Linked DNA regions of Hoeflea sp. 108. Each later gene encodes a partner of the first gene's protein in a complex. Links are inferred from orthologs where the notes say so. Each region holds a gene or a part of one and is shown on either strand. Other genes may lie near its edges.

Region 1 (4,928 bases):
CGACCAGGAGGGCGGCCGGGTGCAGCGACTGCGTCCGCCGCTGGCGCCGAACTATCCGGCCGGTGGCGCACTCGGCGCGCTTTATCAGAGCGACAGCGAGGCGGGGCTGCGGGCTGCCTGGCTGCATGCGCGCCTCCATGCCTTCGACCTTGCTCGCTACGGCATCACTGCCGACTGCCTGCCTGTGCTCGACGTGCCGGTGGAGGGCGCGAGCGACGTGATCGGCGCGCGCGCCTACGGACGCGATCCGGCGACGGTGGCCGCCCTCGGGCTTGCTGCTGCCGAAGGGCTTCTGGCCGGCGGTGTCCTGCCTGTCATGAAGCACATTCCAGGCCATGGCCGGGCGACTGCCGACACGCATTTCGAGCTGCCGCGCGTCGACACGCCGCTCGATGAGCTGCGTGCCCATGATTTCGCGCCCTTCAAGGCGCTCAATCATCTGCCGATCGCGATGACCGCGCATGTCATCTTCGACGCCGTCGATCCCGAGGCGCCGGCCACCACCTCACGCAAGGTGATCGAGGAGATCGTGCGCGGCGAAATCGGCTTCGACGGCCTGCTGGTCAGCGACGACACGTCGATGAAGGCACTTTCTGGGGATTTCCCGTCAAAATCGGCGGCAATCCTTGCGGCAGGCGTCGATATTGTCCTTCACTGCAACGGGGTGATGGAAGAGATGCAAGGCATCGCTTCACGTGCAATTCCGCTCATGGGCAAGCCGCTCGAACGCGCGGAAAGGGCGCTCAAGGCGATCACGGCGGGCGATGGCCACGACGAGGCATCGATCAGGGCAGAATTCGGTCATTATTTCGAGGCAGTTGCATAGCCTCTCAAGGAGAAGGCACGGATCTTGGCGGAAGCATTGGAAAGCAAGGCTGCAAAGCCCGCACCGATGGACCGCCTGTGGGCGGAGGCGCCTGACGACCGCACGTCGGACGATCCGGCGCTGGTTGTCGACGTTGCCGGCTTCGAAGGTCCGCTCGATCTGCTTTTGCACCTGGCACGCAGCCAACGCGTCGATCTCTCGCGCATTTCGATCCTCGCACTTGTCGAGCAGTACCTGTCCTTCGTCTCGCAGGCACGGGCGCTGAGGCTTGAACTTGCCGCCGATTATCTGGTGATGGCGGCGTGGCTCGCCTTCCTCAAGTCCAAGCTCCTCATCCCGAAGCAACCGGGTGAAGAGGGCGAGAGCGGTGAGGAAATGGCTGCCGTGCTGCAGTTCCGCCTGAAGCGCCTCGAAGCGATGCGCGATGCAGCCGCCCGGCTCGTCAACCGTAACCGGCTCGGTCGCGACGTCTTCCAGCGCGGCGCGCCGGAGATGGTCATCATCGACAAGCGCAACGAATATTCGGCGTCGCTCTATGACTTGCTGAGCGCCTATGCCGGCCAGCGGCAGCGTCAGGCCATCACCAACGTGCAGATCGCCAAACGTGGTGTGTGGTCGCTCAAGCAGGCGCGCGATATCCTGACGCGCCTGATCGGCCAGTTCGACGACTGGACCGCGCTCGACCATTTCCTGATCCGCTACACCACCCGTCCGGAGGAACGCCCGACGGCGATCGCCAGCTCCTTTGCCGCCAGCTTGGAGCTGGTGCGCGAGGGCCATATCGAGATCCGGCAGCATGAGCCGTTTGCGCCGATCTACCTGCGCGACCGTCATCATGCGGCCCGACAGACCGAAGGTGCGTCATGACCGAGGGCTCGAACGTTGTTCCGTTTGCCGTCGACAACGAGGACGGCGAAACCGTCGAACGCAATCCTGCGGCCCGGATGCATCTGGCAGAGGCCGTACGCATGGCCGAGGCGATCGTCTTTGCCAGCGCCCAGCCGGTGAGCGAGCGCCAGCTGGTGCAGCGCCTGCCTGAAGGCGTCGACGTGCCGGCGGCCATGGCCGAACTGCAGCGCATTTACGAGCGCCGCGGCGTCAACCTCGTTCGTGTCGCAGATTCCTGGGCCTTCCGCACGGCAGGCGATCTCGCCTTCCTGATGAGTCGCGACACGGTCCAGCAGAAGAAGTTGTCACGTGCGGCGCTCGAAGTTCTGTCGGTCATCGCCTATCATCAGCCGGTGACGCGCGCCGAGATCGAGGACATCAGGGGCGTCGAAACCTCCAAGGGCACACTCGACACGCTGATGGAGACAGAGTGGGTACGTATGCGCGGCCGCCGCAAGACGCCGGGCCGGCCCGTGACCTACGGCACGACCGACAAGTTCCTCGACCATTTCGGCCTCGAGGAAATCCGCGATCTGCCTGGCATCGACGAGCTCAAGGGGGCGGGGCTCCTGTCGTCACGCATGCCGCCCGGCTTCTCGGTGCCACTGCCGCCAGCCGACCCGGACCAGCTCACCGAGGACGAGGATCCGTTGACGGACATCGACCTCGAGGAGCTTGGCCTGTTGACACCTCGTGTCACAGATGATTGACCGGCGCCGGTGAGGAACCGGCCCCCGGAGGTTCATCTGTGACGACCGACAAAGCCCAGACAGCAGCTCGCGTGACGGCGGGCGTGACCTTTGCAGCGCGTCTGGCGTTCGAGAACATTCGCCATTCCTTCGCCAATGGCGCGGAAACCTTGCGTGACGTCAGCCTGGCCGCCGAGCCGGGCGAGGTACTGTGCCTGCTCGGCCCGTCCGGTTCCGGCAAGACGACCCTGTTGAGGATCGCCGCCGGCATCGAGGCGCAATCGTCGGGCAGGGTGCTGCTCAACGGCAAGGAGATCGCCGGTCCCCAGGTGTTCCTGCCGCCGGAGCAGCGCTCGATAGGCCTAGTTTTCCAGGATTTCGCGCTCTTCCCACATCTCACGATCCTCGACAATGTCCGTTTCGGACTGACCGCGCTGTCGCGCGACGAGAGCAGGAAAGAAGCGCTGATCGCGCTCGCCCGCGTCGGCCTCGAGCACTATGCCGACAACTATCCGCATGCGCTGTCGGGCGGCGAGCAGCAGCGCGTGGCGCTGGCCCGCGCGCTCGCGCCGCGGCCTGCGGTGCTGTTGATGGACGAACCTTTTTCCGGCCTCGATTCGCGCCTCAAGGATTCGGTGCGCGCCGAAACTCTGGCGATCCTGCGCGAAAGCCGCGCCACCGCGATTGTCGTTACCCACGACGCCGAAGAGGCGATGCGCATGGGCGACCGCATCGCGCTCTTGAAGGACGGCAAGCTGGTGCAGACGGGCAGGGCGGAGGATCTTTACCTCAGTCCGGCCAACCTGTTCGTCGCCGGCTTCTTCTCCGAGCTGAACGTCTTTTCTGCGCGCGTCAGAAATGGCGTTGCCGAAACGCCTGTCGGCAAGGTGGAAACCGAGATTGCCGATGGCGCCCAGGTCTCCGTGGCAGTCCGCCTCACCGGCATCGATGTCAGCGAGACAGAAGGCGAAATCCAGGCCCGCATCATCTCCCGGCGCTATCTCGGCGTGGTGGAGTTGCTGGAGCTAGCTGTTCCGGGCGCCGAGACACCGGTCAGGGCACGCACCCGCTGCGGCGCTTTGTCCGCAAAAGCTCGTGATATATGGCTGTCGCTTCGGAATGCCGATGTTCTAGTGTTTGAATCCGGAAGCGAAAGAGCCTAGATCATTCGCAGGGAAACAGTTCGAAAGAGAGTTCAATGGGATCCTTTTCAATCTGGCACTGGCTGATCGTTCTGGTCGTCGTGCTGCTTCTGTTCGGCCGGGGTAAGATCCCTGAGCTGATGGGCGATATGGCCAAGGGCATCAAGAGCTTCAAGAAAGGCATGTCGGACGACGATGCCGAAGACTCCAAGACTGTCGAGCATCGCTCCGACGAGACCGTGAACTCGACCAAGGAAAAGGCCAGCAAGAGCTGATGCCTGGCTCTTGCTAGCCGGATCGCACCGACATGTTTGAAATCGGCTGGACCGAAATGCTGGTGATTGCGATCGTCATGATCGTGGTCGTCGGCCCCAAGGATTTGCCGCGCATGCTGCGCACCATGGGCCGCATGACGGCCAAGGCGCGCTCCATGGCGAGCGATTTTCAGCGCCAGTTCAACGAGGCGCTCAAGGAAGCCGAGCTGGACGACGTCAAGAAGTCGGTCGACGAGCTCAGGGGCCTCAATCCCGTCAACGAAATCAAGCGGCAGCTCAATCCTTTCGAGCAGGCTGCCGCCGATGTGCGCGCCGGCATCGATTCGGCCATGAAGCCGACGCAGCCCGCGCCTCCGCCTCCTGCCGACGACGCGGTGCATGCGGCCGAGCCGTTGAAGAACGGCGCAACCGCAATGCCGGGCGTTGCCGGACCCGAGGCCATGCCGGCACCGCCTGTGTTCCCGGCGCCCGAAACACGCTCGACACCGGTCCCGGCAGCGGCGGCGCCTGCTGCGGCCGAGGCTGCCAAATCGACCAAGCCAAAGGCCCCGGCCAAGGCGAAGTCTGCTGCCAAGCCCGCCGCTGAAGCGAAGCCAGCAGCCAAGACCAAAACCGTCGCAGCGGTCGCCAAGTCGGCCCCGGCCCCCAAGGCTGCGGCTGCCAAGGCCGCGGCTGCAAAGGCCACTGTCGCCAAGGCACCGGCGGCAAAGGCCGCCGCCAAGAAGACGACCAAAGCAGGAAGAGCCTCGTGACAGCCGAAGACGACGAGATCGAAAAGTCATCGGCCCCGCTGATCGAGCACCTGATCGAGCTCAGGAGGCGCCTGATCTGGTCCATCGGCGGCTTCTTCGTCGCCTTCCTGGTCTGCTTCTTCTTTGCCAAGCACCTGTTCAACCTGCTCGTCATCCCGTTCAAATGGGCGACGAGATGGGCCGGGCTCGATGTGCACAAGGTCGAACTGATCTACACCGCGCCGCAGGAATTCTTCTTCACGCAGATCAAGCTCGCCATGTTCGGTGGCCTTGTCATCGCGTTCCCGCTGATCGCGATGCAGATCTACAAGTTCATCGCACCCGGTCTCTACAAGAACGAGCGCGCCGCCTTCCTG
Region 2 (11,169 bases), 890 kb from region 1 along the record:
CGCGAGCAGTCCTACATCGATGCCGCCCAGGAGCGCATCGCCTCGGTGCGTACGCTCGACGGTCCTGAACTCACCGTGCTGACCGGCAAGCGCGCCGAGCCGCGGGTCGCCTTTATCAGCCTGATCGACATGGGCCTGCTGGCCCCTGGCGCCAAGCTCTATGATGCCAAGAAACGCCATTCGGCCACGGTTCGCGCCGACGGCACGCTGGTGGCCGGCGACAATGCCGGCTCGATCCATCGCGTCGGCGCCGCAGTCCAGGGGTTCGATGCCTGCAACGGCTGGACCTTCTGGCACTATGAGCGGGCAGGCGGTCTCACCCAGATCGACGAACTGCGCCGCATCGTTCGCGTCGGCATGGAAAAGGCAGGGGCATAACCACCCATGCGATCACCGGTCGCGCCTCATAGTCAGGCGCGACGGATCAGGCTCCATGGCTTGTGCCATCTGGCCCTTCAGGAACTCAAGCGGTCCTGTAAAACAGTTTGAAATTCTTGGCCTCGCGGCTTCGGATTTCGTTGGTCGGTCGGTTTCCAGTCACCGCCCGATCCCGAGACGCTCGAGGTCCGCCTCGAGCGTTTTGGCGTTTGTGAACAGCACTGCCTGCCAGCCGGCGTCGATGGCGGCGTTCACGTTCTTCTGGCTGTCGTCGATGAACAGCGAGGCTTTCGGGTCGAGTCCGAAGGTCTCGACATGCAGGTCGTAGATGCGGCGGTCGGGCTTGATCAGGCCGACGTCACCGGAAACCGTCACGCCGCGCGGCGTCTCCAGGAACGGGAAGCGGCCGCGTGCTTCGCGGAACGTGTCTGACGCCCAATTGGTCAGCATGGTGACGTCGTGGCCGGCAGCGACCAGGCTCTCCATCAGCGCGACGCTGTCTTGGTAGTGATGCGGCACCATTTCGTGCCAGTTTTCGCGGAAGGCACGGATGTTCTTCTCGTGCTCGGGATGTTCGACGATCAGCAGGGCTTCGGCTTCTTCCCAGGTGCGACCGCGGTCCTGCTCGATGTTCCAGTCGCTGGTGCAGACATTGTCGAAGAACCAGCGCCTCTGGACCGGATCGGGGATGATGCGGCTGAAGGGAAGGTCAGGGTCGTAGTGGATCAGCACCTTGCCGATGTCATAGACGATGTGGCGGATCTCGCTCATTCCCTAGCGTCCTCTTTTCGTTGCACCCGGTATGGCAGCTTCGATGACTTTTTTCATGACGGTTGGCAAGGCTTCGCCATTGAGCTCGTGGGCGGACGACCAGAAGTGGCCGTCGAACTCGACGCGCTGGGGCAGATCTGCCCGGAATACGTCGAGGTCGAGCGCAAAATGTGTGAAGACGTGGTTGATGCTGCCGGCGCGCTGCCACCTGGCGGGGAAGGGCGCGCTCTCTGTGCCGGTGGCGCCGTCGATCCGCGCCGTCCAGCCCGTTGTCGGCACCTCGGTCATGCCGCCCAAGAGGCCCTTGCCGGGGCGTTTGCGCAGCAGCACCGAACCATCCGATGTGACGGCGACGAAGGCGGCGCCACGCCGCTGCGGCTTCTCGGCCTTGGGCGGCTTGACCGGATAGAGTTCGGGATCGCCATTGACGATCGCGCTGCAGTCCTCGCGCAGCGGGCAGAGCATGCAACGCGGCCGGCGGGGTGTGCAGATGGTGGCGCCGAGGTCCATCATCGCCTGGGCGAAGTCGCCGGGACGAGATGCTGCGAGCATGCGCTCGACATGGGCGCGGATTACCGGCTTGGCCTCGGGCAGGGGTGTTGCGATCGAAAACAGGCGCGTGACGACGCGCTCGACATTGCCGTCGACCACGGCCGCCGGTCGGTTGAAGGCGATGGAGGCGATGGCTGCAGCCGTGTAGGGACCGATGCCAGGCAATTCGCGCAGGCCGTCTTCGGTGTCGGGAAAGCGGTTGTCGTGTTTGGCGGCGACCGTTTCGGCACAGGCCTTGAGGTTACGGGCCCGCGAATAATAGCCGAGCCCCGCCCAGGCCTTCATCACATCCTCTGCATCCGCCGCGGCGAGTGAGCCGACGTCCGGCCATTTTTCGAGGAAGGTGCGGAAATAGGGTTTGACCGCTTCGACCGTCGTCTGCTGCAGCATGATTTCAGACAGCCAGACGCGGTAAGGATCGGGTCGCAGGCCTTTGGCCAGCTCCCGCGGCGGCATCCGCCACGGCAATTCCCGGTGGTTTGCGTCGTACCAGGCGAGCAGGCCCGAGGCGATCCGGATGTCTGCGTCATCGGCATGCTTGCGGGTCTGTGCTGGGGATGCCATTGGTGGTCGGAACTGCCTTCGGCGTTACATGTCGACAAGGTTATCTCTGGAGCACGACATGGCAGGTAAAAGGTGGACGGGCAATCCCGTCCCGGTCAGCGATCTCGCCAGCGCCATCCTCGATCCCGTGCTGCGCAAGCGCACCGGCATATCGGTGGGGCTCGTCCAGTCCTGGGAGGAGATCGTCGGGCCGCGCTTGGCGCTGAACTCGCGGCCGGAGAAGATCCAGTGGCCGCGCCGGATGCACGAGGACGATCCGTTCGAGCCGGCGGTGCTGGTGGTTGCCTGCTCGGGGTCGGCGGCACTTCATCTGCAGCACGAAACCGGCGAGATCATCGGCCGGGTCAATTCCTTTCTCGGGTTCAACGCGATTGGCCGCATCCGCATCGTCCAGAAGCCGGTTTCGCGGCATGCGGGCCCGGTCCGGCCGCGCCTGCGCAAGCTCACCGATGCCGAGCAGTCGAAGATTGCCGGAACTGTAAGCTTGATCGAAGATGAGGGGCTGAAGGCATCGCTGGAGAAGCTGGGTGCGACGATATTGGCCTCCCGCAAGTAGAAATGCCGGGAATCTCGCGCTTTCGTGATTGAAAGTGCGGAAATTTGCGATTGGTTTGGGGACAGCCATGCCTTAATTCGCGCCAACTCTCGCCTTCACGTAAATCCGCATTGCAAAATCCAACCATCGTCAGGTGATTCGTATGTTCCCTTCCATTTCCCGCAGGACCGCACTTACCGGGCTGGCAGCCGTTTCGGCCGCAGCACTGCTCTCCGCTTGCAGCGACTCCGGCGAGGAAGCCAAGGCGGCGACGCCGAAGCCTGCCGAACCTGCGACGCCTGCAGCCCCGGCCACCCCGGCGACGCCTGTCCAGGCGGTGAAGGCTCCCGACGCGCAGGGCACGGTCGACATGGCCAAGCTGCTCGAGGCCGGCACGCTGCCCGATATGGTGCTCGGCAAGGCCGACGCGCCGGTGACCATCGTCGAATACGCCTCGATGACCTGCCCGCACTGCGCGCATTTCCACGAGACGACGCTGCCGGCGCTCAAGACCAAGTACATCGACACCGGCAAGGCGCGCCTGATCTACCGCGAGTTCCCGTTCGATCCGCTGGCCGAAGCGGGCTTCATGCTTGCGCGCTGCTCGAAGGACAACTACTTCCCGATGGTCGACGTGCTGTTCAAGCAGCAGTCGAACTGGGCCGCTTCGCAGAACCCGAAGGACGCGCTGCTTCAGATTTCCAAGCTGGCCGGCTTTACACAGGAGTCGTTCGAGGCCTGCTTGACTGACCAGAAGCTTCTGGACGATATCAGGGCTGTGCGCGCCCGCGGCGAGAAGGATTTCAAGGTCGACTCGACGCCGACCTTCTTCATCAACGGGAAAGTCTACAAAGGGGCGATGACGATTGACGAAATGTCGGCGATTATCGACGGCATGCTCTGATAGGTTCGCAGCGCCGAAGCGGATGAGCTTCGGCGCTCCCTTTTGCGCGGGTTGGCGCGGATGAAGTTTTCGCGCCTCCGCCTTCTCGGTTTCAAATCCTTCGTCGAGCCCGGCGAGTTCGTCATCGAACGCGGCCTGACCGGCATCGTCGGGCCGAACGGCTGCGGCAAATCCAATCTGGTCGAAGCGTTGCGCTGGGTGATGGGCGAAAGCTCATACAAGAACATGCGCGCCTCGGGCATGGACGACGTCATCTTCTCGGGTTCGGGCACCCGGCCGGCACGTAACACCGCCGAAGTCACGCTTTTCCTCGACAACACCGACCGCACCGCGCCTGCGTCCTTCAATGACGCCGACGAACTCCAGGTGTCGCGCCGCATCGAGCGCGAGGCCGGTTCCGTCTATCGCATCAACGGCAAGGAAGCCCGCGCCAAGGACGTGCAACTTCTGTTCGCTGATCAGTCGACGGGTGCACGTTCGCCCTCGATGGTCGGGCAGGGGCGTATCGGCGAGCTGATCCAGGCCAAGCCGCAGGCGCGCCGCGCCCTGCTCGAAGAGGCGGCAGGTATTTCCGGCTTGCACACGCGCCGCCATGAGGCGGAACTGCGCCTGCGCGCCGCCGAGCAGAACCTGGAGCGCCTTGACGATGTCGTCGGCGAGTTGGAAGGCCAGATCGAGAGCCTGAAGCGCCAGGCGCGCCAGGCGTCGCGTTTCAAGAACCTGTCGGCCGACATCCGCAAGGCGGAAGCGACGCTGCTGCACCTGCGCTGGACGCTTGCCAAGACGCAGGAAGGCGAGGCGCAATCGGCGCTGGCCGTCGCGACTTCGCTCGTTGCCGAACGTGCCGCCTCCCAGATGGCGGCGGCCAAGGATCAGGCGATCGGCGCCCATAAGCTGCCTGAGATGCGTGAGGCCGATGCCTCGGCAGCCGCGACCCTGCAGCGGCTGTCGATTGCCCGCTCGCAGCTCGAGGAAGAGGCTGGCCGCATCAATTCGCGCCAGAGCGAACTTGATCGCCGCCTGCAGCAGCTCGATGCGGACATTGCCCGCGAGCAGCGGATGATCGGCGACAACGCCGCGATCCTGTCGCGGCTTGATGCCGAAGAGCGGTCGCTGCGCGACGAGAACGACGGCGCGGCCGACCGCGAGGCGGAGACCCGCGCGGCACTTGACGAAGCAATGGCGACGCTGGCCAAGACCGAGGCCGAGCTTGGCCGGGCGACCGCCGAGCGCGCCGAGGCGGCTGCGGGACGCAGCCAGGCCGAACGCGCCATGCGCGATGCCGCCGAACGCCGCGACCGTTTTGCGCGCCAGCTCGCCGAGCTTGACCGCGAGGCCGGCGAGATCGCTGCCCGGATCGCAGCACTCGCCGATCCGGCTGAAAAGCGCATGCTGGCCGAAGCCGCCCAGGAAGCGCTGGAAGAAGCAGAATATGCCGCGGCCGAGGCTGAACGCGCGGTTGGCGAGGCGCGCCAGGCAGAAGCGGCATCCCGCCAGCCGCTGCAGGAGGCCAAGGCCGAGCTCGCCCGCATCGAGACTGAGGCGCGCACGCTGGCCAAGATCATCGCCGCCGTATCGGGCGATGCCTATCCGGCAGTGCTCGAGCAGATCGGCGTTGACCGCGGCTTTGAGACCGCACTCGGCGCTGCCCTCGGCGATGATCTCGAAGCAGCGCTCGACAGCGCAGCACCGGTGCACTGGAGCGGCGCCAAGCCGGCGCCGACCGATCCGAAACTGCCGGCGGGCGCCAGCAGCCTTGCCGAAATGGTCCGCGCTCCGCAGCAGCTGGCACGCCGCCTTGCCCAGGTCGGCGTGATCGATGCGGCCGACGGCCCGCTGCTGCAGCCATTGTTGGCCCCGGGCCAAAGGCTCGTCAGCAAGGAAGGCGCCCTGTGGCGCTGGGATGGGCTGACGGCAAGCGCCGATGCGCCGACCGCGGCAGCGCTTCGTCTTGCCCAGAAGAACCGCCTGGCCGAACTCGATGCCGAGGCGATTGAGGCTACGCTCATCGTGCGCGCTGCCGAGGAAGCACTGGCGCGCGCCGAAGCTGCCGTGCGCGAAAGCGCTGAGGCCGAACGGCTGGCCAGACAGGCGGGGCGAGACGCGCAGCATCAGGTGAGTGCGGCGCGCGATGCGCTCGCCCAGGCCGAGCGGGCCGCTGGCGAATTGAGCAGCCGTCGCGCAGCACTCGATGAGGCACGCAGCCGCGTTGCCGATTCGCATGAGGAAGCGCATGCCGTCTATGTCGAGGCGGAGGACATGCTTGGCGCTGCCGCCGACCTCGGCGATCTTCAGCAGCGTCTCGACCAGCTTTCGGCTTCGGTCGCACGAGAGCGCTCGGCCCTGGCCGATGCGCGCGCCGTCCATGATGGCCTGAACCGCGAGGCGGAAGCGCGGTCGCGCCGGCTGGGTTCGATCGGCGCCGAACGCCAGAGCTGGGTGCTGCGCGCCGAAAGCGCGGCCGAACAGATCGAATCCCTGACCGAGCGCCGCGAGGAAGCCGGAGCCGAGCGCGAGGCGCTTGCGGAGGCGCCGGATGAACTGGACGCGCGCCGTCGCTCGCTGATGTCGCAGCTCAACCAGGCAGAGGCGCAGCGCAAGGAGGTTTCAGACCGCTTGCAGGAAGCCGAGGCCAAGCAGGCTGTGCTCGACAAGGCGGCGACAGCTGCCATCCAGGGGCTTGCGGAGGCCCGCGAGGCACGTGCGCGTTCGGAGGAGCGGCTGACCGCTGCCGACGAGCGCCGTCGCGAGATCGAAGCGCGCATCCAGGAAGTGCTGAACACGGCTCCCCATCTCGTCATCCGCCACACCGGCCTCGAAGCCGACAGCCCGATGCCCGACCCGGTCGAGATCGAAAGGACCCTGGAGCGACTGAAGCTGGAGCGCGAGCGCCTGGGCGCCGTCAATCTGCGCGCCGAGGAAGAGCAGAAGGAACTGTCCGAGCGGCTGGAGGCGATCGTCTCCGAGCGCGAGGACATCATCGAGGCAATCCGCAAGCTTCGCCAGGGCATCCAGGGTTTGAACCGCGAAGGACGCGAACGGTTGCTGGCCGCGTTCGATCTGGTCAACGGGCATTTCAAGCGGCTGTTCACGCATCTCTTCGGCGGCGGCACCGCCGAATTGCAATTGATCGAGTCGGAAGATCCTCTCGAGGCCGGCCTCGAAATCCTTGCCCGCCCGCCCGGCAAGAAGCCGCAGACTATGACGCTTTTGTCCGGCGGCGAGCAGGCGCTGACAGCGATGGCGCTGATCTTTGCGGTGTTTTTGACCAATCCGGCGCCGATCTGCGTGCTCGACGAGGTCGACGCGCCGCTCGACGATCACAATGTCGAGCGCTTCTGCAACCTGATGGACGAAATGGCCGCTTCGACGGAGACGCGTTTCGTCGTCATTACCCATAACCCGATCACCATGGCGCGCATGAACAGGCTGTTCGGCGTCACCATGGCCGAGCAAGGTGTGAGCCAGCTGGTTTCGGTCGACCTGCAGGCGGCCGAGGCCCTGCGCGAGGCCAGCTAGTCAGGAGCGATCTCCGCCGCCTCTGATACAAGGTCAGCCCTATGAGCTGCGTCCGGCCTTTTTCAGCGTGAGGCAGTAGTCTTTGCGGTGACGCCGATAATTGAGTTTGCGCAAACCGGTGTGCGCAAGCCCTTTCAGCGAAATCACCCAGCTTCGCTGCTTCCTGACCTCGAGGCGTTCGGGTTCGATCAGGCTGCCGCCGAGTTCGTGCCCAATGTCGGCGATGAGGTTGGGCTGCACGGACAGCACCCGTAGTTTGAGTTCCCAGAAAAACTTGATGTCCTCGTCGATCTGCCGGAATACCGTCGGACGGCGCAGCATGCGCTGGGCACCGCGGCGTGTGATCAGGTAGCCGACCATGCCGGCAGTTGGGCTGCCATGCGAGACGATTTTGACGTCGCCTACAGGTATCGACTCCACGACAGGTCGTTCCTGGAAGTCGAACAGTTTGAGGATGTCCCACACGACCGGCGCCTTCATCAGCGCCTTGACGCGGCTGGCGAACCTGCCGGGGTCGATCAGATGGAAGTCGTCCTCAAGGATCAGCGCGACCTTGTGATCGGTTGCGAGGAACTCGCCCATCGCCTTGCGGTGGCTGGCATAGGCCGCCACTTCAGCCGGGGCTAGCGGACGCTTCGACTTTCGACGGTTTTGCCTTGCGTCATAGATTGCGGCGACTTCAGGAGACTGTGTGGTGAGCCCGTCGACGAAGGTGAAGGGCCAGGCAAGCGCTTTGAGTTGCGCCCGGGTCGAATTGCGACGGGGGCCGGATTCTGAATCCACGGTCACGACCAGCGTGAGCGGCTCATTAAACTGCATATAGCGTCTCTCTCATGAATGAGGACTACTAGAACTACACGCAGTATTGGGCAGGATAGCCACGTGAATGACGACAACCTCATATACGCTCAGGTTGCATCATGTCAAATGTATACAAACTATTTATTGCATTAGAAAGGGCTTTTTCAACTCGCTCTGATTTATCCCCTGCCTGCCTCGTCGAGCAGGTATGAAATCGCCATGTCGCGTTCGTCCTCATGGAGAATGTCCATGTCGAACAGGTTCATGCTGCGCAGGCCTTCGATGACGAGGAACGCCACGAGCAGCTTGGCCGTATCGGGGTTTTCCGCCTTCAGCCGGTCGAGCAGGTTGCGCTTGAAGTCCCTGACCGGATTGAGGAAGTCAGGGTCTTCGGACAGTGCCGCCAGCACCCCGGCGGCCGAGGGCTGATGGTGCTGGCATTCTTCAGCGGAGAGTTCGATATAAGCGGCAAGGCTGTTGGGGGAGGCCGCACCTTGGTCTGCCGACTTGGCGGCAAGGGCCTGTTCGAAGCTCTTGAGATATTCCTCGACCAGAGCCTGCATCAGCTTCGCCTTGGAGGGGAAGTTGTAGAGGAGGCCGCCCTTCGACACGCCGGCGCGCTGGGCGACAGCGTCGAGCGAGATGTTGCCCGGGCCGACGATATCGGCCAGCTCGGCTGCGGCGGCGAGGATCTTCTCGCGTGAACTCGGTCTGTGACCAGACATGACGGTACCTCCAATGCCGTTCACTTTATCGTGGATTGACAATACCGTCCAGACGGTACAGTAAGCGCGCTGCCCTTGGGTTTTTCCCAAAATGGGTTCATTGTGCACCGCAACCCGTCCGGGTGTGTGCGGTTCCAAACGACTGGGGTCTCCTTTGATCAAGCGCTTCATCATCGCTATCGTGCTGCTCGTCCTCGTTTGCGGCGGTATCGTCGGCTTCAACATCATGCGTGACAACGGCATCAAGCAGTACTTCGCCAATATGCCCGTTGCGTCGGTTACGGTTGCGACCACGAAAGTCGAGCCGGGTCCATGGACACCGGGCATCGAAACGATCGGTACTGTCGGCGCCTCGCAGGGCGTGGACCTGACGGTCGAGGCGACTGGCATCGTCAAGGAGATCAAGTTCGCCGCCAATCAGCGCGTCAACAAGGGTGACGTGCTGATCCAGTTGGACGATGCCGTTCAGCAGGCGGATCTGGCGGCGGCCAAGACCCAGGCCGATCTCGACCAGCAGGCGCTCGACAGGGCAACCGAATTGCGCCGCCGTGGCGTTGGTTCCGACGTGACGCTGGATGCGGCGCGGGCAACGGCCTCTACCTCGGCTTCCCAGGTCCAGAAGCTCCAGGCCGTGCTCGACCAGAAGCAGTTGCGTGCGCCGTTCTCCGGCACCATCGGTATCCCGAAAGTCGATATCGGACAGTATGTCGCTCCCGGCAACGTCATTGCTACGCTGCAGGATCTCGAGACGATGCGCGCGGATTTCGCCGTTCCGGAGCAGCAGCTCGCTCAGCTGAAGATCGGACAGCCGGTCAATTTCGGCGTCTCGTCCGACAGCATGCCGTTCAACGGTTCGGTCATTGGTATCGACCCCAAGGTCGACCCGCAGAGCCGCCTTGTTTCGGTCCGCGCCGAGATCACCAACCCTGAGGGCAAGCTGAGCCCGGGTCAGTTCGTCCGCGTCCGTGTCGAGCTGCCCAAGGAAGATAATGTCGTCGCGGTTCCGCTGACGGCGCTGACCTCGAGCCTCTATGGCGACTTCGTCTATGTCGTGCGCCCCGCTGAGAAGCCCGAAGCGCAGGCGTCGGCAGCGCCGGCAGCGCCGGCTGCTCCGGCCGCGGCAGCAGACGCCAAGCCGGAAGCCGAGCAGGCGCTGGCCGTCAAGCAGATCTTCGTCAAGGTTGGCCGCCGCTCGCAGGGCCGCGTCGAAATCCTCGAAGGCGTCTCGGGCGGCGATGAACTGGTGGTCGCAGGCCAGAACAGGCTTTCGAACGGCACCCCGGTCAAGATCGACAACACGGTTTCGCCCGTACCCTCGACCGATGCGAAGGCGGCCACGAAATGAGTTTCTCTGACATCTTCATCCGGCGCCCCGTCCTCTCGACGGTCCTCGCCTTCATGATCCTGCTCCTGGGTTTCCAGGGCATTTTCAATCTGTCAGTCCGGCAATATCCCGAGGTCGAGGAGACGGTGATCACCATCACCACCGTCTATCCCGGCGCCAGCGCCGACCTTATCCAGGGCTTCATCACCGCACCGATCTCAGCCGCTGTGTCGACGACCGAAAACGTCGACTACGTGACGTCTCAGAGCCGTCCGTCGACCAGCATCGTGACCGTGCAGATGAAGCTCGGCTCCAATCCCGACACCGCGCTGACCGAGGTCATGTCCAAGGTCCAGCAGGTGCGCGGCCAGTTGCCGAGCGACGCCAAGGATCCGACGATCGTCAAGGGCACGGGCATGCAGTTCGCCATCATGTACCTGGCGATGCAGAACCCGAACATGAGCGCCGAGGAGCTGACCGAATACATCCAGCGTGTCATCCGTCCGCGCATGTCGACCATCGAGGGCGTTGCCGAAGTCCAGGTTCTGGGCGCGGCCAACTATTCGATGCGTGTCTGGATCGATCCGGTGAAGCTCGCGGCACGCGGCCTGACCGCAGCCGAAGTGCTGCAAGCCATCAACGCCTCGAACTTCCTGTCGGCCCCCGGCAAGACCAAGAACGAGTATGTCACATACTCGATCACCATGAAGTCGACGCTGCAGACGCCTGAAGCGTTTGCCGAACTGCCGCTCAAATCCGAGAACGGCAATGTCGTGCGTCTGCGTGACGTCGCCAATGTCGAACTCGGCGCCGAAAGCACCGATACGGTCGTCAACTTCAACGGCGAGCCGGGCACCTTCATCGGCATCTTCCCAACACCGTCGGCGAACCCGCTTAACACTGCTGCTGCGGTCATCAAGGAACTGCCCGGCATCAGCGCGAGCCTGCCCGAAGGCATGACCATTACCATGGTCTACGATTCGACCGAGACGATCAGCGCCTCCATCGACGAGGTCTTCAAGACCATCGCCGAAGCCGTCGCCATCGTCATCGTCGTCATCCTGCTCTTCCTCGGCTCGTTCCGTTCGGTGCTGAT

What was found.
Region 2: the proteins of B015_RS0110625 (region 1) and smc are in contact, whole or in part, in a crystal structure (PDB 3ZGX), measured with the Bacillus subtilis proteins. The link is inferred for Hoeflea sp. 108 from one-to-one orthologs.

Annotation. Positions count from the first base shown.
Region 1 is NZ_KB890024.1:2,176,185-2,181,112, forward strand. Bases 1-2,792 are described here. They hold B015_RS0110625 (ScpA family protein), read left to right. Parts: upstream 1-892; coding sequence 893-1,693; downstream 1,694-2,792. Other genes in these bases: nagZ (beta-N-acetylhexosaminidase), read left to right, coding at 1-826; scpB (SMC-Scp complex subunit ScpB), read left to right, coding at 1,690-2,424; B015_RS0110635 (ABC transporter ATP-binding protein), read left to right, coding at 2,463-2,792. Also shown: more of B015_RS0110635, read left to right, coding at 2,793-3,566; B015_RS0110640 (twin-arginine translocase TatA/TatE family subunit), read left to right, coding at 3,602-3,820; Sec-independent protein translocase protein TatB, read left to right, coding at 3,853-4,572; twin-arginine translocase subunit TatC, read left to right, coding at 4,569-4,928. UniProt on the Bacillus subtilis protein: Participates in chromosomal partition during cell division. May act via the formation of a condensin-like complex containing Smc and ScpB that pull DNA away from mid-cell into both cell halves.
Region 2 is NZ_KB890024.1:1,279,092-1,290,260, forward strand. Bases 3,365-7,423 are described here. They hold smc (chromosome segregation protein SMC), read left to right. Parts: upstream 3,365-3,764; coding sequence 3,765-7,223; downstream 7,224-7,423. Other genes in these bases: B015_RS0106345 (DsbA family protein), read left to right, coding at 3,365-3,704; B015_RS0106355 (glycosyltransferase family 25 protein), read right to left, coding at 7,263-7,423. Also shown: B015_RS0106325 (site-specific DNA-methyltransferase), read left to right, coding at 1-378; B015_RS0106330 (HAD family phosphatase), read right to left, coding at 538-1,149; mutY (A/G-specific adenine glycosylase), read right to left, coding at 1,153-2,265; B015_RS0106340 (DUF721 domain-containing protein), read left to right, coding at 2,324-2,821; more of B015_RS0106345, read left to right, coding at 2,964-3,364; more of B015_RS0106355, read right to left, coding at 7,424-8,042; B015_RS0106360 (TetR/AcrR family transcriptional regulator), read right to left, coding at 8,204-8,749; B015_RS0106365 (efflux RND transporter periplasmic adaptor subunit), read left to right, coding at 8,904-10,094; B015_RS0106370 (efflux RND transporter permease subunit), read left to right, coding at 10,091-11,169. UniProt on the Bacillus subtilis protein: Required for chromosome condensation and partitioning.